DNA from 3 places in the Micromonospora sp. WMMA1363 genome. Region 1 is predicted to be linked to each of the others. Evidence: riboswitches for the same ligand, from Rfam matches in the RefSeq annotation. Region 1 holds a riboswitch; each other region holds the start of a gene.
What was found. A riboswitch is a leader RNA that binds a small molecule or an ion and turns the genes downstream of it on or off. The one in region 1 is predicted to bind cyclic di-AMP.
Positions count from the first base shown of each region.

Region 2: linked by a shared signal. The riboswitch ahead of QTQ03_RS01285 (C39 family peptidase) and the one ahead of QTQ03_RS11690 (coiled-coil domain-containing protein) in region 1 are both predicted to bind cyclic di-AMP.
Region 3: linked by a shared signal. The riboswitch ahead of QTQ03_RS22815 (coiled-coil domain-containing protein) and the one ahead of QTQ03_RS11690 (coiled-coil domain-containing protein) in region 1 are both predicted to bind cyclic di-AMP.

Region 1 covers NZ_JAUALB010000001.1:2,562,598-2,564,836, forward strand. The annotation lists gene QTQ03_RS11680 (HelD family protein) at 1-122, shown strand, start outside; gene QTQ03_RS11685 (cation diffusion facilitator family transporter) at 198-1,112, shown strand; cyclic di-AMP (ydaO/yuaA leader) riboswitch at 1,265-1,397, shown strand; gene QTQ03_RS11690 (coiled-coil domain-containing protein) at 1,415-2,239, shown strand, end outside.
Region 2 covers NZ_JAUALB010000001.1:265,617-267,855, reverse strand. The annotation lists gene QTQ03_RS01295 (ABC transporter ATP-binding protein) at 1-99, shown strand, start outside; gene QTQ03_RS01290 (hypothetical protein) at 197-322, shown strand; gene QTQ03_RS01285 (C39 family peptidase) at 549-1,373, opposite strand; cyclic di-AMP (ydaO/yuaA leader) riboswitch at 1,570-1,703, opposite strand; gene QTQ03_RS01280 (hypothetical protein) at 1,970-2,239, opposite strand, start outside.
Region 3 covers NZ_JAUALB010000001.1:4,900,294-4,902,532, reverse strand. The annotation lists gene QTQ03_RS22820 (YibE/F family protein) at 1-907, shown strand, start outside; cyclic di-AMP (ydaO/yuaA leader) riboswitch at 1,074-1,204, shown strand; partial or broken gene QTQ03_RS22815 (coiled-coil domain-containing protein) at 1,209-2,224, shown strand.

The DNA.
Region 1 (2,239 bases):
ACGGGGTGGTGCTGGTCGCCCCGAGCGAGATCCGGGCCGAGCCGGGATCGGGCGTGCGAACCCTGTACGTCGCGTTGTCCCGCGCCACCCAGCGGCTGACCACGATCGATCCCGCCGAATGAACGCCATCATTTGCATACATAGCGATGTGAGCATAGATTGGACGCGGATCGGGACGGGTGACGGAAGGTGTCCGCGTGGGCCCAAGTCATGACCACCACGGGGCGGTCGCGAACGCGGCGGAGCGGCACCGGAGCCGCCTCTGGGCCGCCTTCGGGCTGCTCGCCACCCTGATGACGGTGGAGGCGGTGGCCGCGTTCCACACCGGGTCGCTGGCGCTGCTCAGCGACGCCGGACACATGTTCACCGACGTGCTCGGCATCGGCATGGCGCTCGCCGCCCTCACCGCCACCCGCCGCCGCAACGGCGATCCGCAGCGCACCTTCGGCCTCTACCGGCTGGAGGTGCTGGCCGCGCTCGCCAACGCCCTACTGCTCTCCGGCGTGGCGATCTACGTGGTGGTGGAGGCCGTACGCCGCTTCGGCGACCCGCCGGAGGTGCTGACCGGCCCGATGCTCGCGGTGGCAGTCCTCGGCCTGCTGGCCAACCTGGTAGCCTTCGTCCTGCTGCGACCCGGCGCACGGGAGAGCATCAACCTCCAGGGCGCCTACCTCGAGGTGCTGGGCGACCTGCTCGGCAGCCTCGGCGTGATCGGAGCGGCCCTACTGATCGCGGGCACCAACTGGTGGTGGGCCGACCCGCTGGTCGCGGTCGCCATCGGCGTGTTCATCCTGCCGCGCACCTGGCGGCTCGGGCGGGCGGCGCTGCGCATCCTCGTCCAGGCCGCCCCGGAGCACCTCCAGGTCACCGCCGTGCACGACCGCCTGGTGACCGTTCCGGGCGTCTGCGAGGTGCACGACCTGCACGTCTGGACGCTCACCTCAGGCATGGAGGTGGCCTCCGCCCACCTCACCATGGCACCCGGCGCCGACGTCGGCGCGGTCCTGGCCGCGGCGCGGGCCACGCTGCGGGAGGAATTCCACATCGAGCATGCGACGTTGCAGACCGAGCCCGGTGCGACCCACGGAGCCTGCGGGTCGGTCGAGTGGTGACGAACACATCCGCGATCTGACGGGATGTTCGTTGGTGACATCCGATCCGACTGTCGTCACACGGACACCCTGGGTAACTCCCACTGCAATCGCCCCAGCCACACCGGTAGGCTCTGTTCCGGCCTCCGCCAGGCGGCACCCACCGGTGCCGGCGGCGGCCGCCGCCTAATCGCCCCCGCGGGGCGAGCCGGGGAACCAGGTACCTGGGGTGCATCCGCGCCAGCGGTAGGGATCTTCCGTCCCGAACCCGTCAGCTAACCCGGTCGGCGGCTGACGGAAGGACATGTGGATCAATGCCGGAAGTGGCACCCGAACGACATGCCGCCCGGGTGGTGGCCCTGATCATCGCGGCCCTCACCCTCACCCTCGGTCTCGGCGTCGCGCCGGTCGCCCCCGCGGCGGCCGTTCCCCCGGCCCGCCAGGCCGCCGCACCCGGGGACGATCCGGAGGGCGGCACCCCCGCCCTCCGCGCGCAGCTCGAGGCGGCCAGCAAGGGCTACCTGGACGCCAAACGGGCCCTGGACACCTCGGTGAAGCGGCAGGCACAACTCGCCGAACAGCTCAAAGCCACCGAGACCCGGCTCGCCGAACAGACCACCCGGGTCGGCGAGCTGGCCGGCCTGGCGTACCGCACCGGCCGGCTCGGCGCCGCGTCGGCGCTGCTCAACAGCGGCACACCGGAGGGCTTCATGGACCGGGCCGCCGCCTTGGACGCGGTCACCGCCAACGAGGACCAGGCCCTGCGCGAGCTGCGGGACAACCGAGACCAGGTCGCCGAGGCCAAGCTCGCGGTGGAGGTCGAGATCGTCGAGCAACGCAAGCAGCAGGCGGTGATGGCCAAGCGCAAGCAGCAGGCGGAGCGGGCGCTCACCACGGCCAACTCCCGGGCCGCCCAGGCTCCCGCCAGCCGGGGCGGGTCCCGGACCGCCGCGCCGGCCCCGCGCAACTCGGACGGCTCCTGGCCGCGGGAGTCGTGCAGCGTCAACGACCCGACCCCGGCCAACGGCTGCATCACCCCCCGGACGCTCCACGCGCTCAACCAGGCCAAAGCGGCCGGATTCACCCGGTACGTCTCGTGCTACCGCCCCGGCGGCTCGGGCGAGCACCCGAAGGGCCGGGCCTGCGAC
Region 2 (2,239 bases), 2.3 Mb from region 1:
TGCGACCGCTCCATCTGGCTGGAATCCGGGGAGATCCGGATGGACGGTCCCACCGACGAGGTGACCAAGGCGTACGAGGAGTACATGGCCAGCCGGTGACAGCGAGGACCTGCCCACCGGGGCCGGGCGCCCGGTACGCGCTGTATTCGGCCCCCACGGCCGTTAGGGAGAACTCGCCAGACGCTTTCGCCGACGAGTGGGCCACATTCGCCGTACGGTCAACTACGTCGCCGAACAGTTGGACGACGACCGGTTGGCAGGCACGGCGATCGCCCGTGTGCTCACCACCCGTACCGACATGAGGCGAGACGACGCGACCTGACCGGCGTGCGGGTGGCGCATCAGCGGGAAAAGCGAAAGCAACCAGGGTGGACTGCGTCGCGCTCCGCCACGGCCTGGCCTCCGGCCAGCGAGGTGGGCAGCGGCCGCGTCGTGAGCGGAGCGTCGCCTTGTCGCTGGGCATGCCGAGTCGCTGGGCACAATTGTGCTGCTCCCGAGAAGCTCTCAGCCGGCGGCGGGGGTCAAACGGTGGCGGGCGCGCCGGTGTCTCAGGCGGAGTAGCCGCGGGTCGCGGCCCAGTTCGCCAGGGCGATCGTGGTCATCCAGTACGACCCGGCCGCCGGGTTCGCCGAGTCGGCGATCCGTGCCAGCCGCCCCTCGTCGTCGTACCCGACCACCGCGACGTAGTGACCGCCGGGGAACGAGTGCCAGCCGCCGTCGGTGTCGGTGGCGCTGCCGGCGACGTTCACCACGACGCCGCGGCCGTCGGCGACGGCGGCGACGATGTCGGACTGGAGCTGGTCCATCTGGGCCGGGGTGGCCGCACCGCCCGAGAACATCCGGGTCTGGTACGGGTCGCCCTCGACCATGGCGTTGAGCACCCGGGTGGTGTCCTCGGCCGAGTCGGTGCCGAACTGGTCGGTCCCCAACGGGCCGGCCAGCTGATCCTGGGTCCGCTCGACGCCGGTGGCGCTCAGGGCGTTACGGACCGCGGCCGGACCGCAGTAGTAGAAGTTGGTCTGCGCCTGGTAGTCGTACTCCAGGAGCTTGGACGTCGGCGGCTCCGGCTTCTGGTCTAGGTCCGGGTCCGCAGCTGTCTCGACCGGCGCACTCGACGGGGCGGCACTCGACGGGGCAGCACTCGACGGGGCAGCCGCCACGGTGCTGGCCGACCCGACGGCTTCGCTGCCCAGCTCCGCCGTTGACGCCGGAGTCTGCCCCACAGCGGGAGATTCGTCGGCGCCGGCGGCCAAGGCGCCGGAACCGGTCGCCAGCACGAGCGCGGCGGCGGACGCGGCGGCCACCTGGTAGGGCCGCTCGGTGACGATGCGACGGAGCTGTCGCCTGAGGTGGTGCTTCACGGGATCCTCCACGGAGTGTCAGGCTGGTGGCGCACCGAGCCGACCGCGCGGACCGGGTCCGGCGGCGGGGGCCACGAGAGAAGGCGCCCGGCGGGACCGAGCGAGGCGGTGGGTCAGCGCCCGGCGGTGAGCCGGACGGGCGCGGGCACCGCGATGCCGTGGAGGCGGCGGTGGAACCGGGAGATGCGGTCGTGCTGCACGAGGATCGAACTCCTTCCGACACCGCCGACCGGGTTAGCTGACGGATTCGGGCGGGAAGTACGCCCTACCGCGGAATCGCGGATTCACCCCAGGTGCAATGGGTCCCCGGCTCGTCATTCGACGATTGAGCGGGTCCGTGCGGCGTCGCCTCTTGCGATCGGGTACCGCACCGGACGCGCCGACACTACTGGCCGGTCAACGACCTGCCAACCGGCGTTGAGCTGCTTAAACATCGATCATGCAGCAATTTTGCGGGCACTTATGCACTGGCGCAGTTCAATGGGACGAGGGGCCGTAACGGCACGGCAGGTCGACAAGCGGACGAGCGGTGGCCGATCGCCGGGAACCGCCCGCGAAAGTCGGCCGAAATGCGACCACTGACCGGTTCGACACCAAGGTGACCGGCGTCACTGAAATAGTGTCAGTCCGCCCCGCGCCGGGCGCCAGCGAGCGGCGAGCACCGGGCCTCGCGCGGAAGCCGCCCGGGCTCGCACCGACGGCACCGGAGACAGTCGCTTCCTGGCGGCGTACGCCTCGGCGTGGAGCGCGCGGGCCGCCTCCGCGGCCACCTCGGCGTCCCGCCAGGCCGCCCGTTCCCGCGCGGTCGCGGCCCGGTAAGCGGCCAGCTTGCCGTTCCGCACCGCCCGCGTCAAGACGATCTCCTGCTCCGCCGGGTG
Region 3 (2,239 bases), 2.3 Mb from region 1:
GCTGGTGTGGCTGGTGGCGCTCTTCGCCGCCGCGATCGTCGCGTTCGGCCGGTGGCGCGGGCTCGCCGCGCTCGGCGGCCTCGCCGCGAGCTTCGCCATCCTGCTGACGTTCGTACTGCCGGGGATCAGCGCCGGCCGGCCGCCGCTAATGGTGGCGGTGGTCGGAGCCGCGCTGATCATGTTCGTGGTGCTGTACCTCACGCACGGCATCACCGCGCAGACGTCGGTTGCGGTCCTCGGCACGCTGGGCAGCCTGGTGCTCACCGGCGTACTCGGCACGCTCGCCACCGCCGCCACCCACCTGACCGGGTACGGCAGCGAGGAGGCAACCACGCTGTCGATGTTCCAGGCCGGGGTCGACCTGCACGGCCTGCTGCTGGCCGGGATCGTCATCGGTTCCCTCGGCGTGCTCGACGATGTCACGGTGACGCAGGCGGCCACCGTCACCGAGCTCGCGCACGCCAACCCGGGGCTGTCCCGGCGGCAGCTCTACCGGTCCGCCACCCGGGTCGGCCGGGCGCACATCGCCTCCACGGTGAACACCATCGTGCTGGCGTACGCGGGCGCCTCGCTGCCGGTGCTGCTCCTGCTCACCGCCGACTCGCGGGCCGTGACCCACATACTGACCAGCGAGTTCCTCGCCCAGGAGATCGTCCGGAGCGCCGTCGCCACGCTCGGCCTGATCGCCGCCGTCCCGCTGACCACCGGCCTGGCCGCCCTGGTCACCACCGCCGGGCGGCACGGCGGCGAACCGGCGGGCGCGGACGATCTCGTGCCGGCCCCCCGGCCGGCGTGCGGACGGACCGACGCGCTGGAGGCGCTGAGCGCACCGCGGGTCGGCCCCACCGTCCCTGCCGTCCCCGATGGGTGGCCCGACGAAGACAGGAGTACGCACACCAGATGGTGACACTCCGCAGCGTGACGACGCGGCCTCATCCGCCTGACACACGTGTCACTGGTTACGCAGCACGCTTACGGAATCGCGTGTTTGGTCGGCTTCGGGACGTAGCTCCCCAGGACGGCCGTCAGGTAACCTCGCTGCCGGTCACCGCTGGAGGCGCACATCGGCGCCTGCGGTGCCACCGCCCAATCGCCGCGAGGCGAACCGGGGAACCAGGTACCTGGGGTGAATCCGCGCCAGCGGTAGGGGCCACTTCCGTCCCGAACCCGTCAGCTAACCCGGTCGGCGGTCGACGGAAGGGAACACTGTGACGGCACCCCTACGCCGCTGGTTGACGCCCGTGGTGGCCGCGCTCGCCGCGCTGGCCGTGTTTGCCGGGCCCACCCCGGTGTCGGCCGCGCCCACCACTCCCCCAACGCCCTCCGGGCACGACTCGGAGCCGGAGTTGCTGGGCGACCTCATCGAGGCCCGCAACCGGGAGTTCGTCAAGGCTCAGGCGCAGCTGAAGAAGTCCGAGGCGCGCCAGCTCGCCCTCGATCTGGAACTCCAGCGCGCCCAGGCCGACCTCAACGCCCTGGCCCCCCAGGTGAACGAGATCGCCGCACAGTCGTACCGGACCGGCCGGATCGGCGCGATGTCGATGCTGCTCGGCGCGAACACCCCCGACTCGTTCATCGCCCGGGCTTCCTCCCTGGACGAGCTGAACCTGGTCAACGACAACCGGCTCGCCGTGGTCAACGCCGCGAAGCGCCGCGCCGAGCGGGCCACGTTGGCGATCGAGGCAGAGGTCCGCGAGCGAGAGAAGCTGAAGAACGACAGAGAGCGCAGCAGGACCGAGGCGGCAAAGGCGCTCCGCCTGGTCGGCGGCGAGGAGCTCACCGGTGGCCTGGTCAGCGCAACCTCGCCGGTTGCCCGGGGGCCCCCGGCCGCACCGCGGACGGCGGCTGGAAGCCCGAGTCGTGCAGCGAGGACGACCCGACCACTTCCGGCTGCGTCACCCCGCGCACCCTGCACATGTACAAGGAGGTCAGACGGGCCGGCTTCACCCGGTTCGTCGGCTGCCACCGGTCGGGGGGCCCGTACGAACACCCCAAGGGGCGAGCCTGCGACTGGTCGCTCCAGAACAGCGGGTTCCGCTCCTGGCACAACAACGACACCCGGATGTACGGCAACAACCTGACCGCGTTCCTGGTCCGTAACGCCGCTCAGCTCGGCATCTACTACGTGATCTGGAACCGGCAGATCTGGTTCCCGGCGACCGGCTGGAAGTCCTACAGCGGGGCCTCGAACCACACCGACCACGTCCACGTGTCGCTGTTGTAGCCGCGACACCCACGC